DNA from 4 places in the Bradyrhizobium sp. I71 genome. Region 1 is predicted to be linked to each of the others. Evidence: predicted binding sites of a transcription regulator. Region 1 holds the regulator's gene; each other region holds the start of a gene.
The links. Region 1 encodes PhoB, which activates phosphate uptake and scavenging genes when phosphate is short. Its sites were predicted from a motif close to TGTCATNNANCTGTCAT; they were not measured.

Region 1 (3,496 bases):
GAAATGTCTATTTCCGTAAGCGCGCCGACCGTTCATCCCGGCTCGCAGCCGCTGCCCGAGGCGCCTGCCAAGGTCACCGCGCGCAACCTCAATTTCTACTACGGTGAGCACCATGCGCTGAAGAACATCAATCTGGCGCTCGGCACCAATCGCGTCACGGCCTTCATCGGCCCGTCCGGCTGCGGCAAGTCGACCCTGCTGCGCATCTTCAACCGGATGTACGACCTCTATCCGGGCCAGCGCGCCACCGGCCAGCTGTTGCTCGACCACACCAACATCCTCGACCCCAAGCTCGACCTCAATCTGCTGCGCGCCCGGGTCGGCATGGTGTTCCAGAAGCCGACCCCGTTCCCGATGACGATCTACGAGAACATCGCCTTCGGCATCCGCCTCTACGAGAAGATCTCGAAGTCCGAGATGGACGGTCGCGTGGAGAAGGCGCTGCGCGGCGGTGCGCTGTGGAACGAGGTCAAGGACAAGCTCAACGCCTCCGGCCTGTCGCTCTCCGGCGGCCAGCAGCAGCGCCTCTGCATTGCCCGCACCGTCGCGGTGCGGCCCGAGGTGATCCTGTTCGACGAGCCGTGCTCGGCGCTCGACCCGATCTCGACCGCCAAGGTCGAGGAGCTGATCCAGGAATTGTCCGAGAACTACACGATCGCGATCGTCACCCATAACATGCAGCAGGCGGCGCGCGTCTCCGACAAGACCGCCTTCATGTATCTCGGCGAGTTGATCGAGTTCGACGACACCAGCAAGATATTCACGTCGCCGAGCGACCGGCGCACGCAGGATTACATCACCGGCCGGTTCGGCTGAGGAGACGGAACATGGGTTCTGAACATACCGCAAAGGCTTTCGATACCGACCTCCAGGAACTCACGCGCCTGGTCGCCGAGATGGGCGGCATCGCCGAGCGCATGATCGTCGATTCCGTCGACGCGCTGATCCGCCGCGACGTCACGCTCGGTCAGCGCGTCGTCGCCACCGACGCCGAACTCGACACGCTGCAGAAGCGCATCGAGGAGCGCGCCGTGCTCACCATCGCCCGCCGCCAGCCGATGGCCGTTGATCTGCGCGAGATCGTCGGGGCCATGCGCGTCGCGACCGATCTCGAGCGCATCGGCGATCTCGCCAAGAACATGGGCAAGCGCGTCGCAGCGCTGGAGACGGATTTTCATCCGCTGAAACTGTTCCGCGGCCTGGAACACATGACTGACCTCGTGCAGCAGCAGGTCAAGTCGGTGCTGGACGCCTATGCCGCGCACGATCTGCCGGCAGCGATGGCGGTGTGGAAGGGCGACGAGGAAGTCGACGCCATCTGCACCTCGCTGTTCCGCGAACTCCTCACCTACATGATGGAGGATCCGCGCAACATCTCGTTCTGCATCCATTTGATGTTCTGTGCCAAGAACATCGAGCGGATCGGCGACCACGCCACCAACATCGCCGAGACCGTGTTCTACATGATCGAGGGCCAGGCGATCACCGACAAGCGGCCGAAGGGCGACATGACGAACTTCGCCACGACGATCCCGAATACCTAAGGAGCGACGACAACATGGGCGCACGCATTATGGTGGTTGAGGACGAGGAAGCTCTCACCGAGCTTCTTCGCTACAACCTCGAAGGCGACGGCTATGACGTCGAGACGGTGATGCGCGGCGATGACGCCGACACCCGCCTCAAGGAGCACATTCCCGATCTGATCGTGCTCGACTGGATGCTGCCGGGCCTGTCGGGCATCGAGCTGTGCCGGCGGCTGCGCACCCGGCCCGAGACCAAGCAGCTGCCGATCATCATGCTCACCGCGCGCGGCGAGGAGAGCGAGCGGGTGCGGGGTCTTGCGACCGGCGCCGACGATTACATCGTCAAGCCGTTCTCGGTGCCGGAGCTGCTGGCCCGCGTGAAGGGTCTGCTCAGGCGCGCCAGCCCCGAGCGGCTCGCCACCGTGCTCGCCTATGGCGACATCGAGCTCGATCGCGACAAGCGCCGCGTGGCGCGTTCGGGCCGGCCGATCGATCTCGGCCCGACCGAATATCGTCTGCTGGAGTTCTTCCTGGAGCATCCCGGCCGTGTGTTCTCGCGCGAGCAGCTGCTCGACAGCGTCTGGGGCCGTGACATCTACATCGACGAGCGCACCGTCGACGTCCATATCGGCCGCCTGCGCAAGCTGCTCAATCTCGGCCGCGAGCAGGATCCGATCCGCACCGTCCGTGGCGCCGGCTATGCGCTGGACGATCGGTTTGCGAAGGCGGAGCAGGCGTAAGGTCGGGTGAGTTGTTTGCTGGCAGCTGTGGCCACAATCTCAGCTGTCGTCCCGGGGCGCGCGTAGCGCGAGCCCGGGATCCATAACCACAGGACCTGGTGTGGCGAAGACTCGGAGTGACCATCCCGCGCAACGATTGCGCCCTGTGGTTACGGATCCCCGCGTTCGCGGGGATGACACCGAGCAATTGGAGCCGTCATCGTGTGACGGCTGCGGTCTTGATCAGAGAATTCCGCGAGCTCAGCGCGTGCCCGGCTTCGCCGGTGCGCGGCGGCGATCCGCCGCCGGCTGATACGCCACGCGCGAATGCTGGGCGCAGTAGGGCAGGCCGGAGAGCGCCTTGCCGCCGCAGAAGAAGAAATCCGGGCTCGAGGGGTCGCCGACCGGCCAGTGGCAGGTCGCCTCGTTCAGCTCCAGCAGTGACAGCCGCTGGCTCATCGGCACCACATTGTCGTAGGTGACGGGTTCGGCCTCGACCTCGACCTCGAAGGCCTGCGCCAGCGCGGTGTTGCCGCGGGCGACGGGGCGGGTCACCCGCATCATGTGCTGCGCGGGCCGCGCCTTGCGCGGCCGGGGCGCTGCCGATGAAGGGCTCTTGGCGCGGCCGGACAAGCCGAGCCGGTGCACTTTGCCGATCACGGCATTGCGGGTCACATTGCCGAGCTCCGCCGCGATCTGGCTGGCCGAAAGTCCGGCCTCCCAGAGCTTTTTCAGCTGCTCGACGCGATCATCGGACCAGGTCAAAACCGTCATTGCACCCTTTCCCTCGCTGCGCGCCTGCCATCCTGGGGCCTTCGCAGCGATTGCCTAAGCCTTCAAAAACCCGTGCCGCCAGAATCCCTTAAGGCTCGCCGGGCGCGCTCAAGACGCCCGAACGTTTACGCCGGTACATGAGGACTTAAGGGATCAGAACTGCTGCACGAGATGTCGTATCTGACAGTCCAAACGCTACAATATGGCGTGACTCCCGCGCAAGAGTCCGCCGACTCGCGTCCACATGTTCCGTGGTGAAAAACCCGCAAAATCGGCACCGCAAGACTACGGATTCAGCGTTTCGCGGGGCTTTCCGGGCGGCATTGACACCCGTCTTGCCAAGCATAAGATAGTCCTACGTGCCGCCCTTAAAAGGCGGCACGTTTCGTTTTCCGGGCCGGTCAATGGTGCGTTGCGTAATGCACGCGTCACACCGTCCGCAACATTCAAGTGACGTCATGACCAACAGCGCCGCGC
Region 2 (3,496 bases), 670 kb from region 1:
GGTCACGCTGCGCGGCCTCGTCGGCGACCTCAAGCCGCGTCAGAAGCTGACCGCGGAGATCGTCTCCGGCGACGGTTCGCTGCAGCGCGTTTCGCTGCTCTGCCGCATCGATACGCTGGACGAGCTCGACTACTACCGCAACGGCGGCATCCTGCACTACGTGCTGCGCAAGCTCGCGGCGTAAGCGCGGATTTGTGAACGATGGCTCACTGCGAAGTGAGTAGAAGCCTAAACGAAGGCGGCCTATCAAAGGCCGCCTTCGCGCGTTTGCGGTACGTTTCAGATGGGCCCGCCCGGCGGAAAACCTTCCCTTGGACGGTTGGCTGGACGGACGAATGTACCGCGCCCCGTAAGACTACGGTGACCATCCGGCGATAAGATTCCCCTTCCCACGAGCAATGGTGTGCGGCGTTCGACATGACGACAATGACGGCTTCTCATCCGATTTCGCGCTGGTCCAATGCCCTCTGGACGGGAGCTCTCGGCATCTGCGCGATCGTCGCCGTCATCCGTCCCGCGCAGGCTGATCCCCGCGCCGTTGTTGAATTGTTTACCTCGCAGGGCTGCTCCTCCTGCCCGCCCGCCGATCAGATCATCGGCGATCTCTCGAAAGACCCGTCGATCATCGCGTTGAGCATGCCGATCGACTATTGGGACTATCTCGGCTGGAAAGACACGCTGGCGGACTCGCGCTTCTCCGCACGGCAGCGTGCCTATTCGCGCATGCGCGGCGACCGCGAGGTCTACACGCCGCAGGCCGTCGTCAACGGCTCCACGCATGTCATCGGCAGCGATCGCGCCGGCATCGAGAATGCGATCGGCAAGACCGACAAGGGCACCGGCGTGATGAGCGTGCCGGTGACGATGTCACTGTCGGGCAAGCACATCAACGTCTCGGTGGCCGAAAGCAAGGAGCCCGCGGTCTCGCACGGCGAGGTCTGGATCTGCTCGATCGCCAAGTCGGTGCCGATCGCGATCACCCGTGGCGAGAATCGCGGACAGCAGGTCACCTATCACAACGTGGTGCGCAACCTGCTCAAGGTCGGCGACTGGACCGGCCGTCCGGAAAGCTGGACGGTGCCGATCGAGAACCTCACGCGCGATGGCGTCGACGGCGCGGTGGTCTATGTCCAGGACGGCAGCCGGGAGAAGCCCGGCCCGATGCTTGGTGCGGCCTACACGTCGCTGCGCTGACCTGCAGCAGAGCTCGTCTCTGCAAATCTCGCCTTCGTCATTCCGGGGCAGGGCTTCCGGCGCGAGCCATGATGCGCGGTTGCGCATCTCAAGGATCCATCGTTCCAATGTTCGGGCTAGCGCTTCGCTCGCCCCGAGTGACGGTTGCCAGACACGTCCAGACACAAACAAAAAAGGACCAACTCGCGTTGGCCCTCCTTGCCGTGCGCACAGACCCGATCCTGTTCGACCCCGGGGGGCTGGGGGCTGAGGAATCCGGAACCGAAAGGACCGGGTCAACGCACAGGACTCTTTATCGCAGTGCAGGGCGGCGGGCGGTGGGCGGAAAAGCGGCGATACTATGATTCCTGCTAACGATCCCGTGACGGTTTGCCGCGACAAAGTTCCACCCCTGCGTGTGCCCTGACTCGCAGCGGATTCGGTGGGTTGAGCCCCTTGCGGCGCGGAACGGTTGGCGCAATCATGCAATTGTCATGAGTGCGGTTCCGGGGACGGTCTTCGCGGACGCGGTCATGGCGTGCGATGAGGAGGCGCTTCCCATGAGCCTGATGTCGGAGGATGCCGATCCGAGCGAGCAGCGCGCGGCGGCGCGCCCCGCCGCTGCGAATGCGCAGCCGAACCGGGTGACGTTCAACCGGCTCGAGCTGCACCGGATTCTCAATCTCTATGGCCGCATGGTTGCCGACGGCGAATGGCGCGACTACGCCATCGACTTCCTGAAGGACCGCGCCGTGTTCTCGGTCTATCGCCGCGCCTCGGAAGTGCCGATCTATCGCATCGAGAAGGACCCGCGGCTCGCGCGCAAGCAGGGCATGTACAGCGTGATCTCGGCGACCGGGCTGATCCTGCGCCGCGGCCATGAGCTCGAGCGGGTGTTGCTGGTGATCGATCGGAAGCTGGCGGTGGTTTAGCAGAACGAACGCTGCGTTGGGTGGGCAAAGGCGCAAAGCGCCGTGCCCACGATCTCTCGCCATCGTTACGTTTGGTGGGCACGCTTTCGCTTTGCCCCACCCTGCAGCAGCCGTGATGTGCGCGAACTCCGTAGCCCGGATGAGCGAAGCGACATCCGGGTCTTGTCTCGCAGCGTTCCCGGGTATCGCGGAGCCTGTCATCGGGCGGCGCTTTGCGCCGACCCGTTGGCTCACCCGGGCTACAGAACCTACCTCCCCGGCACCGTGCTTGCGCCCTCGCCGAGGTCCCGCTGCATCATCACCGTGTCCAGCCAGCGGCCGAATTTCAGCCCGACATTGGGATGCGTGCCGATCATCTTGAAGCCGGCTTTGGTGTGCACGCCGATCGATCCGGCGTTGGCGGAATCGCCGATCACCGCGATCATCTGGCGAAAACCGCGCGCCTCGCATTCGGTGATCAGCCGTTCCAGCAGCAACGAGCCGACGCCGCGGCGGTGGAAGGAGGGATCGAGATAGATCGAGTTCTCCACCGTGAAGCGGTAGGCCGGCCGCGGCCGGTAGGCGCCGGCATAGGCGTAGCCGGCAATGCTGCCGTCGAGCATGGCGACGAAATAGGGATAGCCGCCGTCGATCAGCGTGCGGTAGCGACGCGTCATCTCGGCGAGGTCGGGCGGCTCCAGCTCGAACGTCGCCGTGCCCTCGCGGACGGCCTGCTGGTAGATGGCGGTGATGGCGGGAAGGTCGGCCTCGGTTGTGGGCCTGATTTCGGGTGCGGACATGGCGCGGAGATTAGAGCGTTCGCACGGAGGCTGGAAGAGCCCCGGCTGCCTCAGCACCCGTCATTGCGAGCGAAGCAATCCAGAAATGCATCCGCGGAGGGACTCTGAATTGCTTCGTCGCAAGGGCTCCTCGCAATGACGAGGAGAGGCATGGGCCCATAAACAAAAACCCCGGCCTTTCGGCCGGGGTTCGCGTCCGTCTCTCTCGTCGTTGCGCTTACTCGCGCTGGCCGAGCAGCTGCAGCAGCAGCGTGAACAGGTTGATGAAGTTCAGGTACAGCGACAGCGCGCCGGTGATGGCCGCACGCTCTGCGATGTCACCGCCGGCCGAGGCGTAGCCGTAGATGTAGTCGTTCTTCAGCCGCTGCGTGTCCCAGGCGGTGAGGCCCGAGAACACCAGCACGCCGACCACCGACACGATGAACTGCAGCATCGAGCTGGCCAGGAACAGGTTCACCAGGCTGGCGAGGACGATGCCGATCAGGCCCATGAACAGGAACGAACCCATCCCGGTGAGGTCACGCTTGGTGGTGTAGCCGTACAGGCTCAGCGCACCGAAGGTCGCCGCGGTGATGAAGAATACCCGCACGATCGAGGTGTGCGTGAACACCA
Region 3 (3,496 bases), 3.8 Mb from region 1:
TTCGCGCTCGGTGTGATCGAGGGCTTGACCAAGTATTTCTACCCCGAGGCCTCCAACACCGTCGTGTTCGTGCTGATGGTGCTGGTGCTCTTGGTGAAGCCAACGGGATTGACGGGAAGGGCGGCCTGAGATGACAACCCTGACGGACGACACGCTGCCGGTGACCCCTCGCGCGATGCGCGACGAGATGATCGTGTTCGTGGTGATGGCGCTGCTGCTGGCGGCCGTGCCATTCACGGGAGTCTATCCCTTCTTCGTGATGCAGGCGCTGTGCTTTGCGTTGCTTGCCTGCGCCTTCAATCTGCTGATCGGCTACGGCGGCCTGCTGTCCTTCGGCCACGCGATGTTCCTGGGCACGGCGGGCTATTGCAGCGCGCATGCGCTGAAGGTGTGGGCGCTGCCGCCGGAGCTCGGCATCCTCGTCGGCATCGCTGCGGCGTTCGTGCTGTCGATCATCACCGGCTACATCTCGATTCGCCGCCAGGGCATCTATTTCTCGATGATCACGCTGGCGCTGTCGCAGCTCCTGTACTTCATCTATCTCCAGGCCCCATTCACCCACGGCGAGGACGGCATCCAGGGCATCCCGCAGGGGCACATGTTCGGCATCTTCGATCTCTCCAAGCCCACGGTGCTCTATTACGTCGTGCTGGCGGGCTTCCTTGCCGGCTTCCTCCTGATCTTCCGCATCATCAACTCGCCGTTCGGCGAGGTGCTGAAGGCGATCCGCGAGAACGAGCCGCGCGCGATCTCGCTCGGCTACCGCACCGACCAGTACAAGTTCCTGGCCTTCGTCCTGTCGGGCACGCTGGCGGGCTTTGCCGGTTCGCTGAAGGTGTTCGTGGCGCAGAACGCCTCGCTCACCGACGTGCACTGGACGATGTCGGGCGAGGTCGTGCTGATGACGCTGGTCGGTGGCCTCGGCACCATCTTTGGCCCCGTGGTCGGCGCTTTCGTCATCATCGCCATGCAGCAATATCTGGCGGGTTTCGGCCAGTGGGTGACGGTGATCCAGGGCGCGATCTTCGTGATCTGCGTGCTCACCTTCCGCCGCGGCGTCATCGGCGAAATCGCGCATTACTTCCGCAGGTCGCTCTAAGCAATTGATATTGCAACAATTTCACTGGTGCATGAAAGCGGTGGATGACCCGGCTCCGCGGGCGTGAGATGACACGCGCGCGGATCGAAAATGGTCTATGACAGTTTCATGACAGCCCTCCGGGCCTGACCATTTCCAACCGGTAGCCTATCCCCATGATGCGTTGGTTTCGTGCGTTCCTGCCCAAGGAAGAACGGTTCTTCGACCTGTTCGACCGGCATGCCCAGACGGTGATCCAGGGCGCGATCGCGCTCCAGGGCATGCTCAATGGGGGCGAGGAGACGCCGGTCTATTGCCAGCGCGTCAACCAGTTCGAGAACGACGCCGACAACATCACCCGTGAGGTGCTGACGGCGGTGCGGCGCACCTTCATCACCCCATTCGACCGCGGCGACATCAAGAACCTCATCACGTCGCTTGACGATGCCATCGACCAGATGCAGCAGACGGCCAAGGCGGTCATGCTGTTCGAGGTCCGTACCTTCGAGCCGCCCATGCGTGAGATCGGCGGGCTCCTGATCGAATGCGCCAATCTGGTCGGGCGTGCGCTGCCGCTGATGCAATCGATCGGCCCGAACGTCGCCATGCTGACCGCCATTACCGAAGAGCTCGGCAAGCTGGAGGGCCGGGTCGACGATCTCCACGACATCGGCCTGAAGGAGCTGTTCCTGAAGCATCGCGAGGGCAATGCGATGGACTTCATCGTCGGCGTCGAGATCTACGACCATCTCGAGAAGGTTGCCGATCGCTTCGACGACGTCGCGAACGAGATCAACAGCATCGTCATCGAGCAGGTGTAACGCATGATCCGGAAAAGTGTCCTGCGGTTTTCCGCTCAGATCATGCGCAAGGTGTAAGGCAGGGCCGCCGTGGATGCCGCGTTGGGTCTTCCCATCCTGGTCGGCTTGATCGCCGTCGCGCTGCTGTTCGACTTCCTGAACGGCCTGCACGACGCTGCCAATTCGATCGCGACCATCGTCTCGACCCGCGTGTTGCGGCCGCAATTCGCGGTGTTCTGGGCCGCCTTCTTCAATTTCATCGCCTTCATGGTGTTCGGACTGCACGTCGCCCAGACCATCGGCACCGGCATCATCGATCCCGCGGTCGTCGACGCCCAGGTGATCTTCGCAGCGCTCGTCGGCGCGATCGTCTGGAACCTCGTGACCTGGGCGCTCGGCATCCCGTCCTCGTCGTCGCACGCGTTGATCGGTGGCCTCGTCGGCGGCGGCATGGCCAAGGCGGGGATTTCGGCTGCGGTATGGAGCGGCCTGTCCAAGACGGTGCTGGCAATCGTGCTGTCGCCGCTGGTCGGCTTCCTGCTCGCCATGATGCTGGTGGCGATCGTCTCCTGGGCCTCGGTGCGCTCGACGCCGTTCGCGGTCGATCGCGCCTTTCGCATCCTGCAATTCGCCTCCGCCTCGCTCTATTCGCTCGGCCATGGCGGCAACGATGCGCAGAAGACCATGGGCATCATCGCGGTGCTGCTGTATTCGCAGGGTCATCTCGGCAGCGAGTTCTCGGTGCCGTTCTGGGTAGTGCTGTCCTGCCAGGCGGCGATGGCGCTGGGCACGCTGATGGGCGGCTGGCGCATCGTCCGCACCATGGGCCTGCGCATCACGAAATTGACGCCTATGCAGGGCTTTTGCGCCGAAACGGGGGGCGCCGCGACCCTGTTCATGGCGACCTATCTCGGAGTTCCCGTCTCGACCACCCACACCATCACCGGCGCCATCGTCGGCGTCGGCGCCGCCCGCCGCGTCTCGGCGGTCCGCTGGAACGTCGCGAGCTCGATCGTCTATGCCTGGGTGATCACGATCCCGGCCTCGGCCATCGTCGCGGCGCTGACGTGGTGGCTGGTGCAGATCTTCGTCAGGTGACGAGCTTCAGTCCGATGATCCCGGCGACGATCAGGGCGATGCTGGCAAGGCGCATGGCCGTTGCCGGCTCGCCGAACAGGACGATGCCGAGCGTCGCAGTGCCCACCGCGCCGATGCCGGTCCAGACCGCGTAGGCGGTTCCGACCGGGAGCGATTTGAGCGCAAGTCCGAGCAGGATGACGCTGCCGGCCATGGCAACCAGGGTGATCACCGATGGCACAAGCCTGGTAAACCCCTCAGTGTATTTCAGGCCAATCGCCCACGTGATCTCGAGAAGGCCGGCGACAAACAGGATGCTCCAGGCCATGACGGCCCTCCATTTCAGGCAGGGTCGTCCCCGCGGCTGAGGTGCTGAGAAACGGAAGGCCGTCCTTCCCGAAAGCCGATATGGGGCTGGCCGAATGGCTCCGCAATCACCAAATGAGGCTTGATCAGGCCCGTTTTCCCTGCCACACGCTCCCGCCATGTCCGACATCGCCATCACCACAGCCGAATCGCCGGCCCGTTCCCCGCTTGCCGC
Region 4 (3,496 bases), 2.7 Mb from region 1:
CTGACGGGCCAATGATGCCGACCGCCTGGCCGGCTTCAAGTGCGAACGACGCGTTGTGCACGATCGCGGTGGTGCCGCCGGGGGCGGCGATCGTTACCTGCTCGACCGTGAGCCGATGGACGGCGCGTTCGGGCGCGACGTCGGGGTTCGGGGCGTCGCCGTCGCGCAGGGCGGCGCGGAGCCGTTGGCCCGCCTGTCGCGCGCCGAGGAACGGACGCCAGATGGAGATCGCCAGTTCCACCGGCGCGAGCGCGCGGCTGCCCATGATCGACGCGGCAATCATCACGCCGCCGCTGGCCTGCCCCTCGATCACCAGATAGGCGCCGAGGCCGAGCAGTGCCGATTGCAGCATGAAGCGCAGCGTCTTCGACAACGCGCCGAGCGATCCGGCGATATCGGCGTTGCGTTGCTGGGCGGCGACGAGATCGTCGTTGGCGGCCCCGATCCGGTCGATCAACCGCTGCTCCATCCCCAGCGCGGCCACGATTTCGGCGTTGCGCCGACCGGCTTCAAGCTGGACGCCGCGGATTGCGCCGGCACGCGACGCGTCCCGGGTCGGCGCCCGCGTCAGCACCTCGGTGAGCAGCGCGATCCCGAACAGCAGCACCGCGCCCACGACCAGCGTCCAGCCGAGATAAGGATGCAAGAGAAAGCAGCCGGCGAGATACAGCGGCATCCACGGCAAGTCGAACAAGGTCGTCGGGCCGAGCCCGGAAAGGAACGACCGGACCGAGTCCAGATCATGTGACAATTGCAGGCCGCGATTCGCGGCGCCGCCGCGTAGCGGCCCGCGCAGGATGTTGCAGACGACCGGTTGCCACAGCGCGGCGTGCAGTGCCGATCCGATCCGTGTCAGAATGCGCTGACGCAACAGATCGAACAGCCCTTGCATCGCATACGCGGCCGCCACCGCGATCGACAGCGCGATCAAGGTCGGAATGCTGTGCGATGGGATGACCCGGTCGTACACCTGCAGCATGTAGATCGAGCCGGTGAGCATCAGCAGATTGAGCACCGCCGAGAACAGTCCCACCGTCAGAAAGGCCGTTCTGCAGGAGGCGATCGCGGCCGACGCAAGATCGCCGGACGCGGGAGTCGACGTGGAGGACGTTGTTGCGGTCATATTACTCAATTCAAAACGACGTCGGACCGTCACGGTCGGATGCGGTCGGCGTTCGTTAGCGAGGTTCAACGTCAGGCGCATGACAAAGCTGCGCGTGCGCGATGACGGGGGCCGATGGCAACGAGGCCGCGACACCCTGCGACGAAACGCCGCCTTGGTTCGGAAGTTCGGCCGCGCGGGCCGCCAATCGAAACCTGGCGTGGTCACCTCTCGCGGCGGCTGATCGAGTTGTAGCGCGATGACTCATCGGCGATTGCTGCCGGCCGAGAGGTCGAGCGCGCCGCCTGTCGCAAGACGAGTCGTTGGTTCGCACGGTCTTCGGGGCTTTTCGTGTCGCGACTTCACCGGCCCGTTAAAAAGCAGTCACCGATCTGTTGTCGTCGGCGTTCTATCAACGCGCATTAACGATCCGTTAACCATCAACCGTCCGGACCGTGCCCTTACGCATGCCGTGAGGCGGCGATCCGCGACGTCTTTTCTCAAGCGCTGGAGTGGCGATACATGTCGACGACCCCTCATGTCCTGGCGAACGGCGATTTCCTGCAGGATTGGTCCAATACTGGCCTTATCACGACCAACGATGACTGGTCGGGGGTCGCATCGATCGTCGGCTATCTCGGCAACGATGTCGTTTCGGTCACCGGGGTGGACGCGCGTACGGCTACCGGATCGTCGTCAGGAGACGTCGACGTCGTCGCCAACCAGACCAACACCGCCATCACCAACGGCGGCGTGGCCGAATTCCAGATCGCCAACCCGACGGTGGCGCTGAACGGCTCAAACAGTGCGGATGCCCCCAGCCTCGTGATCCACCTCGACGCCACCGGCCGCAAGGATGTCCGGCTGAGCTTCAACGCACGCGACCTCGACGCCAGCACGGACGACTCGGCGCAGCAGGTCAACGTGCAGTACAGGCTCGGTTCGAGCGGGGCGTGGACCAACGTTCCAAGCGGTTACGCCGCCGACGTCACCACCGGCGGTGCCGCGACCCAGGTGACGCCCTTCGATCTGCTGCTGCCCGCCGACGTCGACGGCCGCAACGACATCCAGGTTCGCATTCTCACCACCAACGCCGTCGGCAATGACGAGTGGGTCGGTATCGACGACATCCGCGTCACCAGTTCGTCCGAATCGTCGATCGAAGCTCAGCACGTCGCCTTCGCGCCGGATTCGCTCACGGTGTCGCATGACGAAGGTAACAGCGCCCCGACCGTCTATCAGTTCACCGTCGAGCGCAGCGGCGGCACCACGGGCGACGTCGCGTTCTCGGGAACGATCGCTTCGGCGCAGACCGATGCGGCCGACTACGTCGGCGGCAAGCCGGTCAGCTTCAGCGGCATCATCGCGGCGGGAGAGACCTCCGCGGTCGTGACCGTCACCGTCGCCGGCGACACCGACAATGAGGCGAACGAGAGCTTCACGCTGACGCTGCAGGACGTTTCGAATTCGGCGGCCGTGACCACCACGATAGGCAGCGCCGCGACGGCGACCGGCACCATCGTCAACGACGACGTCGGCATTACCAAGATCAGCGCGATTCAGGGCAGCGGAGCCAGCAGCGCCATGGTCGGCCAGACTGTGACCGTCGAAGCCATCGTGGTCGGCGACTTCCAGAACGGCGATGCCGACGCCAACCGCAATCTCAACGGCTTCTATATCCAGGAGGAGACCACCGATTCCGACGGCAACGTGCTGACCTCGGAGGCGATATTCGTGTACGGCGGCGCCACCGACGTCCAGATCGGCGACCGGGTGCGCGTCACCGGCTCGATCAGCGAATATTTCGGTCTGACCGAGCTCACCGCCAGCAACATTTCGGTCGTCCAGGCCGGCGCGGTGGCCGACGTCGACGCGATGGCGGTGCAGATCGACCTGCCGTCGATGGGCACCACGCTGAGCCAGGACGGCGACTACCAGCCTGATCTTGAAGCCTATGAAGGCATGCTGGTCACGATTCCGCAGACCCTGACCGTCACCGAGCAGTACAATCTCGACCGGTTCAACGAGATCAAGCTGGCGGCGGGCGAACGGCCCGAACAGTTCACGCAGGAGAACGCGCCCGACGCCGCCGCCTACCAGGCGTATCTGGCCGAGCTCGGTGCCCGCACCATCACCTATGACGATGGCCTGAACGTCCAGAACGCCGCGATCAACAACCTCGACGGCTTCGATCCGAACGACGACACGTCCGCCACGCCGAACTACGGCACCGCCGACGCGGTCCGGATGGGTGACACCGTCACCGGCCTGACCGGCGTGCTCGACTACCAATGGGCCGGCAACTCCGCCTCGGGGGCGACCTGGCGGATCCGCTCGGTCGAGGACGGCGCCAACTCGTTCGGAGCCGGCGACAATCCGCGCACCGATGCGCCG

Region 2: the regulator PhoB is predicted to act here: its motif matches at 1,653-1,669, upstream of FJV43_RS17735 (DUF2794 domain-containing protein).
Region 3: the regulator PhoB is predicted to act here: its motif matches at 1,197-1,213, upstream of FJV43_RS33375 (DUF47 domain-containing protein).
Region 4: the regulator PhoB is predicted to act here: its motif matches at 1,485-1,501, upstream of FJV43_RS01545 (ExeM/NucH family extracellular endonuclease).

Annotation. Positions count from the first base shown of each region.
Region 1 covers NZ_CP059398.1:2,982,167-2,985,662, reverse strand. The annotation lists gene pstB (phosphate ABC transporter ATP-binding protein PstB) at 1-816, shown strand, start outside; gene phoU (phosphate signaling complex protein PhoU) at 828-1,544, shown strand; gene phoB (phosphate regulon transcriptional regulator PhoB) at 1,559-2,266, shown strand; gene FJV43_RS14635 (GcrA family cell cycle regulator) at 2,507-3,019, opposite strand; gene FJV43_RS14630 (aspartate aminotransferase family protein) at 3,478-3,496, shown strand, end outside.
Region 2 covers NZ_CP059398.1:3,652,250-3,655,745, forward strand. The annotation lists gene acnA (aconitate hydratase AcnA) at 1-184, shown strand, start outside; gene FJV43_RS17730 (DUF1223 domain-containing protein) at 418-1,194, shown strand; gene FJV43_RS17735 (DUF2794 domain-containing protein) at 1,734-2,105, shown strand; gene FJV43_RS17740 (GNAT family N-acetyltransferase) at 2,354-2,884, opposite strand; gene FJV43_RS17745 (Bax inhibitor-1/YccA family protein) at 3,102-3,496, opposite strand, start outside.
Region 3 covers NZ_CP059398.1:7,040,343-7,043,838, forward strand. The annotation lists gene FJV43_RS33365 (branched-chain amino acid ABC transporter permease) at 1-129, shown strand, start outside; gene FJV43_RS33370 (branched-chain amino acid ABC transporter permease) at 131-1,099, shown strand; gene FJV43_RS33375 (DUF47 domain-containing protein) at 1,255-1,899, shown strand; gene FJV43_RS33380 (inorganic phosphate transporter) at 1,969-2,976, shown strand; gene sugE (quaternary ammonium compound efflux SMR transporter SugE) at 2,969-3,283, opposite strand; gene FJV43_RS33390 (peptide chain release factor 3) at 3,441-3,496, shown strand, end outside.
Region 4 covers NZ_CP059398.1:322,622-326,117, reverse strand. The annotation lists gene FJV43_RS01550 (type I secretion system permease/ATPase) at 1-1,123, opposite strand, end outside; gene FJV43_RS01545 (ExeM/NucH family extracellular endonuclease) at 1,625-3,496, shown strand, end outside.